Pseudorhizobium banfieldiae: one gene and its partner. The protein of the gene in region 2 interacts with the protein of the main gene of each other region in a pairwise test. Links are inferred from orthologs where the notes say so. Each region holds a gene or a part of one and is shown on either strand. Other genes may lie near its edges. The genes, in order: mtgA and NT26_RS10320.

Region 1 (7,887 bases), 1.4 Mb from region 2 along the record:
AATCTGCGGGATGATCCGCTCGTTCAGGACCTTTTCCGGTACCGCTTTCACCATGTCAGTGCCGATATAGCCTGGGCAGATGGCGTTGACGGTGATGTTCTTGGCCGCCCCTTCCTGCGCGAGCGCCTTCGTGAAGCCGAGATCGCCTGCCTTCGCGGCGGAGTAGTTGACCTGGCCCATCTGTCCCTTCTGGCCGTTGATCGACGAGATGTTGATGATGCGTCCGAACCCGCGATCACGCATGCCGCCCCAGACCTGATGGGTCATATTGAACAGGCCGGTGAGGTTCGTGCCGATGACCTCGTTCCATTGCTCGGGCGTCATCTTGTGGAACATCCCGTCGCGGGTAATCCCGGCATTGTTGACGAGGACTTCGACCGGACCGATCTCGACCTCGATGCGGGCGACACCGTCTGCACATTCCTGATAGTTGGAGACGTCCCATTTGAAGACGGGAATGCCAGTCTCTTCGCCGAAGGCTTTCGCCTTCTCCTCGTTTCCCGCAAAACTGGCCGCGACGCGAAATCCGGCGGCGGCAAGCGCGACCGATATGGCTGCTCCTATCCCGCGCGTCCCCCCCGTAACCAATGCAACCCTACTCATGCAGCTCTCCTCCGTTGCACCTTCAAGCAGCCCTCGCGAGCCCGCGCAGAATTAATCAGGCCGGCCGCCGCATCGGTTGCGGCAACCGTCGCCCGTCACATCGCCTCTAGGCACATGGCAACACCCATGCCGCCTCCGATGCAGAGCGTGGCCAGGCCCTTGCGGGCGCCACGCCGCTTCATCTCAAACACAAGCGTATTGAGAATGCGCGCACCCGAGGCGCCGATCGGATGACCGATCGCGATGGCGCCGCCGTTGACATTGACGATTGCCGTATCCCAACCGAGTTCCTTGTTGACGGCGCAAGCCTGGGCAGCGAAAGCCTCGTTCGCCTCAACCAGGTCCAGGTCCTGCGGCTTCCACCCTGCCTTCTCCAGCGCTCTCCTCGAGGATGGAATGGGTCCCGTCCCCATGATCTGCGGATCGACGCCGGCCGTCGCCCAGGAGACGATCCGCACGAGCGGCTGGATACCTCTGCGGCTCGCCTCCTCTTCCGTCATCAGGACGGCAGCGGCGGCACCATCATTGATACCAGAGGCATTGCCGGCGGTCACCGTACCCTCCTTGTCGAAGGCCGGGCGAAGCTTCGCCATGTTGTCGAGGGTTGCTCCGGCGCGGATGTACTCGTCGGTATCGACCGTAACATCGCCCTTGCGCCCCTTCACCACGAAGGGAACGATCTCATCCTTGAACCGTCCGGCAGCCTGCGCGGCTTCCGCCTTGTTCTGCGACTGGACCGCGAACTGGTCCTGCTCGTCGCGCGACAACTGCCACTGACGGGCGACGTTCTCGGCCGTGATCCCCATGTGATAGCCATAGAAGGCGTCGGTCAGGCCGTCCTTGATCATCGTGTCGATCATCTTCATGTCGCCCATCTTCACGCCGTTGCGCAGATGGGCGCAGTGCGGCGCCATCGACATGGATTCCTGCCCACCGGCGACGACGATCCTGGCATCTCCGAGAGCGATCTGCTGCATGCCGAGCGCGACGGCGCGAAGACCTGAGCCGCAGAGCTGGTTGACGCCCCAGGCGGTCGCCTCCTGGGGGACGCCTGCCTTCATCGCAGCCTGCCGTGCAGGGTTCTGGCCCTCACCTGCAGGCAGAACCTGACCAAGAATGACTTCGTCCACTTCGGCGGCATCGACCTTGGCGCGATCGAGAGCGCCCTTGATCACGGCGGCTCCCAGTTCATGCGCCGGCACGTTTGCGAACGCGCCGTTAAACGAGCCAACGGCGGTGCGGGCAGCCGAGGCGATTACGATGGAAGGGTTGGTCACGGACGTCTCCTCGTCATTTCCATTTTGCTGAAACAGTGACAAAGCTTCGATACGAAGTCAAACAGGCTTACCTGCAACTTTGATCGGATGAAGAGTTGACGTTTGACAGCTTGTTTTTGCGCAGCAAACCGCCTCCCCGCGGCGCACAAAAACACGTTGTCAGGCTGCTTCGTTTGGGCTTACATTTGCTTGGGGAGAGCTCTTCCGGCAGGAGCTTGGACGGAGCGAGGAGATGAGAATGGCCAAGACTGAAGGCGACACCGTCATCAAGAAATACGCCAACCGGCGTCTCTACAACACCGGCACCAGCACCTACGTCACGCTGGAAGACCTCGCGAAGATGGTCAAGAAGGGCGAGGAGTTCACCGTCCAGGACGCCAAGACGGGAGAGGATATCACCCACTCGGTGCTGACCCAGATCATCTTCGAGCAGGAGTCCAAGACAGGCAACACCCTGTTGCCGATCTCCTTCCTGCGCCAGTTGATCTCCTACTATGGCGACCAGATGCAGATGGTCGTACCGACATTCCTCGAGCACTCGATGCAGGCCTTCACCGATCAGCAGGCGCAGATGCGCGAACAGATGACGCGTGCCTTGGGGGAAAGCCCACTTACCAAGAACCTCCAGGCACCAATGCAACTGATGGAAGAGCAGGTTCGGCGGAATACGGAGATGTTCCGCCAGGCGATGCAGATGTTCTCGCCCTTCGGCAGCGAGGCGGCAGGCAGCGCTTCCAAAAAATCCGAATCCAAGGATCTGGAGGAACTGAAGGAGCAACTTCGGAACCTGCAGAGCAGACTGGACAAGCTCTGATCCTGCGAAAACGCATCTGTCGCGCAACGAAAAAAGGCCGGATTGACCGGCCTCTTTTACGAAAAGATCGGGAAGAAAACGCTTATGCGCTTTCCTTCGGCGTCAGAACCTGGCGACCGCGATACATGCCGGTCTTGAGGTCGATGTGATGCGGGCGGCGAAGCTCGCCGGAATTCTTGTCTTCGACATAGGTCGAGGCCTTCAGCGCGTCGGCCGAACGGCGCATACCGCGTTTCGACGGGCTTGTTTTTCTCTTCGGTACAGCCATTCTCGCTACTCCACTTCGTGCAAGGCATGTCATCGGCCGGAACTTTAGCCGAACTGGACATCCCTCAATCTCGGAAATTGGGCCGGCTTATACATGCTGATCGCCAGCTTGACCAGTCCCTGTCGCAAAATTTCCGTCACGCGTCTCAAGCTTCGTCTTCCGGAACGATCCAGGTCTCCTCCAGGGCGCCTTCGCACCATCGGATCCAGGCGGGATGAGACTTCACCGCCTCCATGTAAGCAAGCACCTTCGCGTCTTGCGTCAGGTCATAGACGTCGAAACGATTGACCACCGGCGCAAACATCGCGTCCGCTGCCGAAAATGACCCAAAAAGATACGGCCCCCCGGAGTTCTCGCAGCATTCCTTCCAGATCGCCGAGATCCGTTCGACATCCTCCATCACCCCGTCGGGAAGAGGGATCCTTCGCTTCTCGCGGCGAATGTTCATCGGACAGGCGCCGCGTAGCGCCCTGAAGCCCGAAAGCATCTCTGCCGAAATCGATCGCGCCACCGCCCGGTCTTCGCGCCGGGCCGGCCACAGAGCCCGGTCTGGAAACAGTTCTGCAGCATACTCTATGATGGCGAGCGACTCCCATATTCGCAGCGATCCATGATGAAGGACCGGAACGCGTCCCGTTGGCGAGATGTCGCGAAACAGAGGATTCCCGGCCGGGAAGTCGAACGGGATGAGATGCTCTCTGAAGGGGACACCGGCCGCCGTCAGGGCAATCCATGGCCGAAACGACCAGGAGGAATAGTTCTTGTTTCCGATATAAAGGGTAAGCTCTTCCATGGTGGCCCTCCGTGCAGCCGGCCCAGCCTAGCGGCCATCAGCAGCCGCGACCAATGAAAAGCCTGAACCTCATTCATAAATGCAGGTGATGTAATCGCCCGCGTTCCGCGCCCGCCGCTCCACGACCCCTGCGATGCGCCTCATGCCGGGGCCCGGCTTGCCGGCAACTCGGGTGATCGGGTTGGGAAGCGCTGCCGCGAGCAGTGCAGCCTGCCCGCGCGTCAGCTCGCCGGCCGGCACGCCGAAATGGTGTTGCGCGGCAGCCTCCGCTCCATAGATGCCAGGGCCCCATTCGGCGACATTGAGGTAGATCTCCATCGTCCTCGGCTTCGACCAGACAAAGTCGGCGGCAATCGCCAGCGGCATTTCCAAAGCTTTGCGGATGAAGGAGCGGCCATTCCACAAGAACAGGTTCTTGGCTGTCTGCATGGGTATCGTGCTCGCACCTCGGGTTGTCTCGCCTTCGAGCGCGTCCTGCACGACCGCCTTCATCTCTCCCCAGTCGACACCACCATGGCGGCAGAACTGCCCGTCCTCCGACATCATCACCGAGCGGACGAGATTTGGAGAAATGCTATCCAGGCTGACCCACCTGCGATCGTAGCCCTTCAGGGTCACGATGTCTGCGAGCATGAGCGTGGAGACGGGATGCACGACCGGCGACGCATAGGCAAGAATGAGCAGGTAGGGGACCACCAATGCCCCCAGTACGATCAGGACAAGGCGGCGTAGAAAACGAGCGAGCGAGAGCCCTCGGCTACGATGCAAGCCTTCGCCTCCCTCTCCTGCCTGTTCCTCGGATCTCACAGCTGGCTTCACCTCTCCATTCGGCCGCTTCTTAACGTTTGGTGCGGTCAAAGACCAGCAAATTGACCGATTGGCGTTTGCGGTGCCAAAGCCGAAGTTGAAGTCGGTCACGACCCGTGCCAAACAACCGGAATGACAATTTCGACCGTCTCATTCGAACAGCATCTGGGCGAGAGTGCCAAGCGGACGGAGGCCCTTCTCGCCTCCCTGCTCTCCGGCAACTGCCTGCCCGACGAGATCGCGCGCCCCGCACCACTTCTGGCGGCGATGCGACATGGCACCCTCGATGGCGGCAAGCGGCTGCGGCCCTTCCTCGTGCAGGAAAGCTCGGCGCTTCTTGGCGGCGACCCACAGGTCGCGGCGCGCGTGGGCTGTGCCCTGGAATGTGTGCATTGCTACTCGCTGATCCACGACGACCTGCCGTCGATGGACAATGACGACACGCGCCGCGGCCGGCCGACGGTCCACAGGGCCTTCAACGAAGCATCCGCGATCCTGGCAGGGGACAGCCTGCTGACCTACGCCTTCGACATCATAGCCGCGCCGGAAACGAGGCTGGCCGACAGACAGAAGATCCAGCTCGTGCTGTCGCTGTCGCGTGCCTCCGGCATGGGCGGCATGGCCGGCGGCCAGTCACTTGATCTCGCGGCCGAGAATTCGGCTCCCGACGAAGCCGGGATACAGACCCTGCAGGCCATGAAGACGGGTGCACTGTTGCGCTTTGCCTGCGAAGCGGGTGCCATCATCGCCGGCGCCGATATGGAAGATCGCCAGCGCCTCAGAACCTTCGGGCAGAAGATCGGGCTTGCTTACCAGCTTGCGGACGACCTTCTTGACGTAAAGGCCGATGCGGCGACCCTGGGCAAGGCGACCGGCAAGGACGCTGCCCGGGGCAAGGCAACGCTCGTGGCCTTGAAAGGTACCGATTGGGCCGAGGAGCGCCTCTCGGCCCTGACGGAGGAGGCTATCGGGCTGCTTGCCCATTTCGGCTCGCGGGCGAACACGCTGCAGCAGACGGCGCGGTTCATCGCAGAGCGCAAGAGCTGAGGACGGGAGAATGGGTGACGTGATCGCCTATCTCCCGCAGATCTGGCCAGCTTATGTCGCCTATCTGGTTGCCGTCCTGAGTCCAGGCCCCGCAGTCTTCACCATCATCGGGACGGCCATCGCGCAAGGCAGGAAAGCGGGCCTGATAACCGCGCTCGGGATCAGTCTCGGCTCCGCCACATGGGCCATTTCCGCTGCCATGGGCATGGCGGCCCTGCTTCGCCACTATGCGTTTGCCCTCGAGATCCTGAAGATCGCGGGCGGCCTCTATCTTCTCTATCTCGGCTGGAAGGCATTTCGGGCGGCAAGCCTGAAGGATGAGGACCTGCCTTTGCTGGTGCGGGGTTCAGACCGTAGCTCGCGCCAGCTTTTCCTGCGCGGCTACGCCATCCACGTGACCAATCCGAAGGCGATCTTCGCCTGGCTGGCCATCATTTCACTGGGTCTACCGAAAGGCGCACCGGGCACCGCGATCGCCGTCATCATCGGCGGATGCCTAGCCTCGGGCCTGCTGATCTTCACCGGCTACGCGATCCTGTTCTCGACCCCGCAGGCGCTACGCGTCTACAGGGCCGCCCGCCGTTGGATCGAGGGCGCAATGTCTGCCGTCTACTGCTTTGCCGGACTGAAGCTCCTGACGAGCCGCCTGTGAGGCTCGCCAGGAGTTTCCTTCAGCGGGTGATCGGCGCGATCAGCACTTCAACGCGGCGGTTCTGTGCCCGCCCTTCCGGCGTAGCATTCGAGGCTACCGGCTGCGACGGGCCAAAACCGAGGGTCGATATGCGGCGCTGGTCAACACCACGGCTTCCGAGGTAGTTGGCAACTGAAGCGGCACGCCGCTCGGACAGGCCCTGATTATGCGCAAGGCTGCCGGTCGAATCCGTATGGCCGTTGACGTCGATCAGGGTCCGGTTGAACTTGTTCAGCACGATCGCCACCGAATCCAGTGTCGGATAGAAGGGAGGGATCACCTGGTCCTGGTCGGTCGCGAAGGTAACGTTGGACGGCATGTTGAGAACGATGCGATCGCCCATACGGGTCACGGACACCCCCGTACCCTGCAACTGAGCACGCAATTCCGCCTCCTGCTGGTCCATATAGTTGCCGATGGCTCCGCCGGCGAGACCGCCCACTGCGGCGCCGATCAGTGCACCTTTCCCGTCACCGCCGACCGCAAGCCCGGTGAGGGCACCGAGACCGGCCCCGATGGCGGCTCCACCGGCAGTATTGGAAACCTTCTGCTGACCCGTATAGGGATCGGTCGTGGTGCAGGCGGAAAGGTAGGTCGCGGCAAGCGCGACGAATGCAAGCTTCTTGATCATGCGAATCGATGTCCCCGTCGTCTGTGGTGAAAGGTCATTTACCACAGATTGCGGCGATTGCGGGACAGACGCTTGTCATTCAGCAGCGGATCGCTGACCAAACCGCTGCTCGATATAATCGATCACCAGTTTTTCGAAATCGGCGGCGATATCCGGCCCGCGCAGGGTCAGGGCCTTCCGACCGTCGATAAAGACAGGAGCGGAGGGAGTTTCCCCAGTGCCAGGCAGGGAAATACCGATATCGGCATGTTTGCTTTCGCCCGGACCGTTGACGATGCAGCCCATCACCGCAACATTGAGCGCCTCGACACCCGGATATTTCTCCCGCCAGACGGGCATGTTCTTGCGGATATCCTCCTGGATGCGCTGGGCGAGCTCCTGGAACACGGTCGATGTGGTGCGGCCGCAGCCGGGGCAAGCGGCCACCACCGGGATGAACTGGCGGAAGCCCATGACCTGAAGCAGTTCCTGCGCGACCTGCACCTCGCGGGTACGGTCACCGTTCGGCTCCGGCGTCAACGAAACGCGGATCGTGTCGCCGATCCCGTGCTGCAGGACATAGCCCATAGCGGCCGACGAGGCGACGATCCCCTTGGAGCCCATACCCGCCTCGGTGAGACCAAGATGAAGCGCATGGTTCGAGCGTTCCGCCAGCATGGAATAAACGGCAATCAGGTCCTGCACCTGGCTGACCTTCGCCGAGAGAATGATGCGGTTGCGTGGCAGGCCGATGTTCTCGGCGAGCTCGGCGGAGATCAGCGCCGACTGCACGATCGCCTCGTGCATGACCTCGCGCGCGGACATGGGCGAGCCTTCGGCAGCATTCCGGTCCATCAACGTTGTCAGGAGATCCTGGTCGAGGGAGCCCCAGTTGACCCCAATGCGGACGGGCTTGTCGTAGCGGATCGCCATCTCGATAATGTCGGCGAACTGCTTGTCCTTCTTGTCCTTGAAGC
Region 2 (4,840 bases):
TTGTCAGCGCCACGGAGGAGGAGGCGGAACTCAATCCTCGGGCACGCTCCGCCAAGCTACGGGCAGGGCGCCGCACGGATGCGCCGGCCCGCGCGGCGGACATGGGCATTTTCGATCTGCCGGATCTCGCCAGCCTCGCCAAGATGGGAGCCGCCTGATGCTGAGAAGCCTCGACCTCGTTCTGATCGGCGTAATGACTGCCGCGGCCGTTGTGACCTATACCATCAAGCATCGAGCCGACGACAAGCTGCAGGAAGTGCGGCGCCTCGAGGCCGAGATCGTCCTCGAAAAGGATACGATCGACCTGCTGAAGGCGGATTGGGCATTGTTGACCCAGCCGAACCGGCTGGAGCGACTGATCTCAGCGTATCAGTCGGAGCTGCAACTGGTGCCGACGCAGCCGACTCAACTTGCCATGCCCGTCGAACTGCCGATGCCGCGATCGCAGCTGCCAATGCCGGAAACGACGATCGAGGAACTGATCGCCAGCGCCGGGGGTGAAGTCGCTGCTGCCATCAAGGGCGTAGACGCGGCAAGGAATGCGGCCCCTTCGAGCGGGATTCCCGTGCCGATCCCGCGAGGAGGCGTCCCCCTGGACGCAATGTCAACTGGATCGGTGAGGCGCTGATGTCGTTTCTTTCGCGCATCATGGTGTTGAAAAGTCGCGCACACCTGTCGACGGGGAGCCGCCGCAGTACGGCAGCGTCGGGTGACGCCACGTTCGAGGGCGTCGGCAAGCGTAAGGCCGCTCAGGCGCGCAATCGTGTCGGGCTGATCATCGTCGGCTTTGTCGCCGTGTACGGCGTCATTGGTGGCCGGTTGGTTCAGTACGGAATGGCGCAACCGGAGATCACCTCCAGCATCATGCCCGCAGACAGGCTGATGGCTTCCCGTCCCGATCTTCTCGATCGCAACGGCGAGGTGTTGGCGACCGACATCCGCACCGTTTCGCTCTACGCGGAGCCCCACAAGATCGTCGACGCCGACGAGGTTATCGAGAAGCTCGCGACTGTCCTGCCTGATCTCGACGCCAGATCGATCTACGGGAAGCTCTCCTCAAAATCACATTTCCAGTGGCTGCGTCGCCAGCTGACGCCGAAGCAGCAGAGCCAGATCCTTGCACTTGGAATTCCCGGCATCGGCTTCCGGCCGGAGAAGCGGCGGTTCTACCCCGGTGGCGCGACCGCCGCCCACGTGGTGGGCCACGTCAACATCGACAACCGCGGCGTTGCCGGCATGGAACGGTATGTCGACAGCCAGGGCCTTGCCGATCTGGCAGCGGTCGGCATGACGTCCGACCAGCCGCTGGAACCGGTCCGGCTGTCTATCGATCTCAGGGTGCAGTCGATCGTGCGGGAGGTGATCTACTCGTCGATCGACAAGTACCAGGCTGTGGGTGCGGGGGCCGTCGTCCTCGACGTCCATACCGGGGAAGTCATCGCAATGGCATCCGCTCCGGACTACGATCCCAACACCCCGGCGGCGGGTGCAGAGGAAGGCTGGCTCAACCGGATGTCGAACGGCACGTTCGAGATGGGATCGACCTTCAAGGCCTTCACCACAGCGATGGCGCTCGATTCCGGCAAGGTCAAGATGACCGATAGCTTCGATGCCCGCTTCCCGATCCGCATCGGCGGCTTCACGATCAAGGATTTCCACGGCAAGGGCCGGATGCTGACGGTTCCGGAGGTCTTCCAGTATTCCTCCAACATTGGGACCGCCAAGATGGCCGACGTGGTTGGCATAGAGGGACACAAGGAGTTCCTGACCCGGCTCGGCCTTCTGACCCGGACGCAGACCGAACTGCCCGAGGTGGCCATGCCCAGCCAGCCGCGGGAGTGGAAGAAGATCCACTCGGTCACGATCTCCTTCGGTCACGGCGTTTCCACGACGCCGCTGCAGACGGCCGTTGCCGTTGCCGCGCTGGTGAATGGCGGCAAGCTCATTCCGCCGACCTTCCTCCCGCGGACCCGGGACGAGGCGGATCTCGTGGCGCAGAGGGTGATGAAGGAATCGACGAGCGAAGACATGCGCTTCCTGTTCGACTGGAACGCCACCAAGGGTTCAGGCAAGCGTGCGCTGGTCGAGGGCTTCAACGTCGGAGGCAAGACGGGAACCGCCGAGAAGGTGGTCAACGGTCGCTATTCGAACGAGAAGAACTTCAACGTCTTCATCGCCGCCTTCCCGATTCACGAGCCGCAATATGCCGTGCTTACCTTCATCGATGAGCCGAAGACCGGAGAGGGCGGAGGGCGCACAGCCGGCCTCAATGCTGCCCCGATGGTACAGGACATCATCAGCAGGTCGGCGGCGATTCTCGGTGTAAAACCACGCTTCGGCGAGGATGGTTCGGCCCTTTTGGTATCGTATTAGGCGATAATGATTCACGGGCGATTCGAGAGAGTGCGCGCCTGACCAATGATGAGAGTACCGCTGATGAAGTTACGCGACCTGGCCGGCGATGATTTTCCGGAGATCAGCGAACTGCTCGCCGGAGCGACGGGCGATATCGACGTCGGCGGCATCTCTGCCGACAGCCGAAAGGTTGAGCCCGGCATGCTTTTCGCAGCGCTGCCCGGGACGAAGGCCGACGGTGCTCGCTTCATTGCCGACGCAGCGCAACGCGGTGCGGCTGCGGCTGTCGCAGGTCAGACGGCCGATGCCTCGGTTCCCGTCCTGACCGTCTCCAATCCGCGCCGCTTTCTGGCTTTGGCTGCCGCACGCTTCTACGGGGCGCAGCCGGCCACCATGGTCGCCGTCACCGGGACCGCCGGCAAGACGTCCGTCGCCTCCTTCACCCGTCAGATATGGGCACATGCCGGCCATCCAGCCGCGCAGATCGGCACCACCGGCGTGGTTTCGCCGACCCGCAACGACTATGGATCCCTGACGACGCCGGACCCGGTTGGGCTCCATGCGCTGCTGGCGGAACTTGCGGCCGAAGGTGTGACCCACGCCGCCATGGAGGCATCCAGTCACGGGCTCGATCAGTGCCGGCTCGACGGCGTGCGCCTCGCGGCGGCCGGGTTTACCAATCTCGGCCGCGATCACATGGATTATCATCCGACGATCGAAAGCTATATGGCCGCGAAGATGCGGCTCTTCGATACGCTGCTGCCGAAAGGCTCGCCGGCGGTCATCTTTGCGGATGACGAATGGTCGGCGGAGGCGATCCGCGTCGCCGGCAAATCGGAGCTTCAGGTGCTAACCGTCGGCCGCAAGGGAGATTACCTCGCTCTCAAGCGCGTCGAGCACTTCCGTCACAAGCAGACCGCCGAAATCCATTTCGGTGACGACATCTTCGAGGTCGACATTCCTCTGGCGGGCGACTTCCAGGTGGCAAATGCACTCGTGGCTGCGGGTCTGGCGATATCCACCGGCACGCCGGCTGCAGTTGCGATGGCGGCGCTGGAGAAGCTGCGAGGCGCCTCCGGACGCCTGGAGCTCGTGGGGCAGACACGCGAAGGGGCCTTGGCCTACGTGGATTATGCCCACAAGCCCGATGCGCTCAAGAACGTCCTGTCGTCCGTGCGACCCTTCACCACCGGGCGAGTCGTGCTCGTTTTCGGATGTGGCGGCGACCGTGACAAGGGCAAGCGCCCCATCATGGGCGAGATCGCTACACGGCTGGCGGATGTGGTGGTCGTAACTGACGACAATCCGCGTTCCGAGGTCCCGGAGGTAATCCGGTCCGAGATCATGGCGGCGGCATCCGGTGCCACCGAGATCGGAGACCGGGCGGCGGCGATCCGCCATGCCGTCTCCCTTCTGGGAGCGGGTGACACTCTCATCGTCGCCGGCAAGGGGCACGAGGAAGGGCAAACGATCGGCGACCGGGTCCTGCCGTTCTCGGACCACATGGAACTGCGCAAGGCACTGGAGGAGATGACATCTTGAGCTGGCTCTGGACCTGCGATGCAATGGTTGGCGCAATGGAAGGGCGGCCGGTGGGTACGCTTCCGGAGGGCATCACCGGCATCTCGATCGACAGCCGTTCGATAGCTCCCGGGGAAGCCTTCTTCGCCATCAAGGGCGATCGCGTCGATGGTCATGACTTCGCCAGTATCGCCGTGGCGAACGGTGCCTCCCTGATCGTCGTCAGCGAGGCGAAGCTGCCGGCTATGGGGCGGCTGACCATCCCCATGATCGTCGTGGAGGATGTGCTGACCGCGCTCGGAAAGCTCGGTATCGCCTCACGTCAGCGGAGCCGCGCCCAGATCGTCGCGGTTACCGGTTCGGTCGGCAAGACGACAACCAAGGAGATGCTGCGGCACGTCCTCTCGCCCTTCGGCACGGTGCATGCGGCGGTTGCTTCCTTCAATAATCACTGGGGGGTGCCGCTGACGCTGGCCCGCATGCCCGAGGAGGCGCAGTTCGGCGTCTTCGAGATCGGCATGAATCATCCGGGCGAAATCCGCCCGTTGGTGAAGATGGTGCGTCCCCACGTGGCCATCATCACCACGATCGCCGCCGCCCATCTCGGCCACTTCCGCAATCTCGAGGAGATCGCGGCCGCCAAGGCGGAGATATTCGAAGGTCTGGAACCCGGTGGTGCAGCGATTCTCAATCGCGACAACAAGCAGTTCGCTTTCCTCGAGCAGCGGGCCCAAGAGGTCGGTGTTGGCCGCATCTACACGTTCGGGCAGCATGCCAAGGCAGACTTCCGGCTGGCCGATTTCGAGGGCAATGCGCAAAGCTCGACCGTCTGGGCGACGCTCAGCGGCGAGACGGTGGAGGTGGAGATCGGCACTCCCGGCAGGCACATTGCGGAAAACGCCATGGCTGTACTCGGCGCTTGCACCCTGGTTGGTGCGGATCTCGGCAAGGCGGTCGCTGCACT

Evidence for each region.
Region 1: the proteins of NT26_RS10320 (region 2) and mtgA interact in binary tests that used the Escherichia coli proteins (3 or more experiments, as listed by UniProt). The link is inferred for Pseudorhizobium banfieldiae from one-to-one orthologs.

Annotation. Positions count from the first base shown.
Region 1 is NZ_FO082820.1:3,519,583-3,527,469, forward strand. The notes cover bases 2,675-5,566. They hold mtgA (monofunctional biosynthetic peptidoglycan transglycosylase), read right to left. Parts: upstream 4,524-5,566; coding sequence 3,825-4,523; downstream 2,675-3,824. Other genes in these bases: phaR (polyhydroxyalkanoate synthesis repressor PhaR), read left to right, coding at 2,675-2,694; rpmF (50S ribosomal protein L32), read right to left, coding at 2,777-2,962; NT26_RS17180 (glutathione S-transferase family protein), read right to left, coding at 3,108-3,755; NT26_RS17190 (polyprenyl synthetase family protein), read left to right, coding at 4,695-5,566. Outside these bases: phbB (beta-ketoacyl-ACP reductase), read right to left, coding at 1-603; NT26_RS17165 (acetyl-CoA C-acetyltransferase), read right to left, coding at 699-1,880; more of phaR, read left to right, coding at 2,119-2,674; more of NT26_RS17190, read left to right, coding at 5,567-5,609; NT26_RS17195 (LysE family translocator), read left to right, coding at 5,620-6,261; NT26_RS17200 (YiaD family glycine zipper/OmpA-like lipoprotein), read right to left, coding at 6,281-6,931; ispG (flavodoxin-dependent (E)-4-hydroxy-3-methylbut-2-enyl-diphosphate synthase), read right to left, coding at 7,007-7,887. UniProt on the Escherichia coli protein: Peptidoglycan polymerase that catalyzes glycan chain elongation from lipid-linked precursors. May play a role in peptidoglycan assembly during cell division in collaboration with other cell division proteins.
Region 2 is NZ_FO082820.1:2,092,977-2,097,816, reverse strand. The notes cover bases 1-3,000. They hold NT26_RS10320 (peptidoglycan D,D-transpeptidase FtsI family protein), read left to right. Parts: upstream 1-627; coding sequence 628-2,373; downstream 2,374-3,000. Other genes in these bases: NT26_RS10315 (UDP-N-acetylmuramoyl-L-alanyl-D-glutamate--2,6-diaminopimelate ligase), read left to right, coding at 2,437-3,000; ftsL (cell division protein FtsL), read left to right, coding at 158-628; rsmH (16S rRNA (cytosine(1402)-N(4))-methyltransferase RsmH), read left to right, coding at 1-158. Outside these bases: more of NT26_RS10315, read left to right, coding at 3,001-3,897; NT26_RS10310 (UDP-N-acetylmuramoylalanyl-D-glutamyl-2,6-diaminopimelate--D-alanyl-D-alanine ligase), read left to right, coding at 3,894-4,840. UniProt on the Escherichia coli protein: Essential cell division protein that catalyzes cross-linking of the peptidoglycan cell wall at the division septum. Required for localization of FtsN.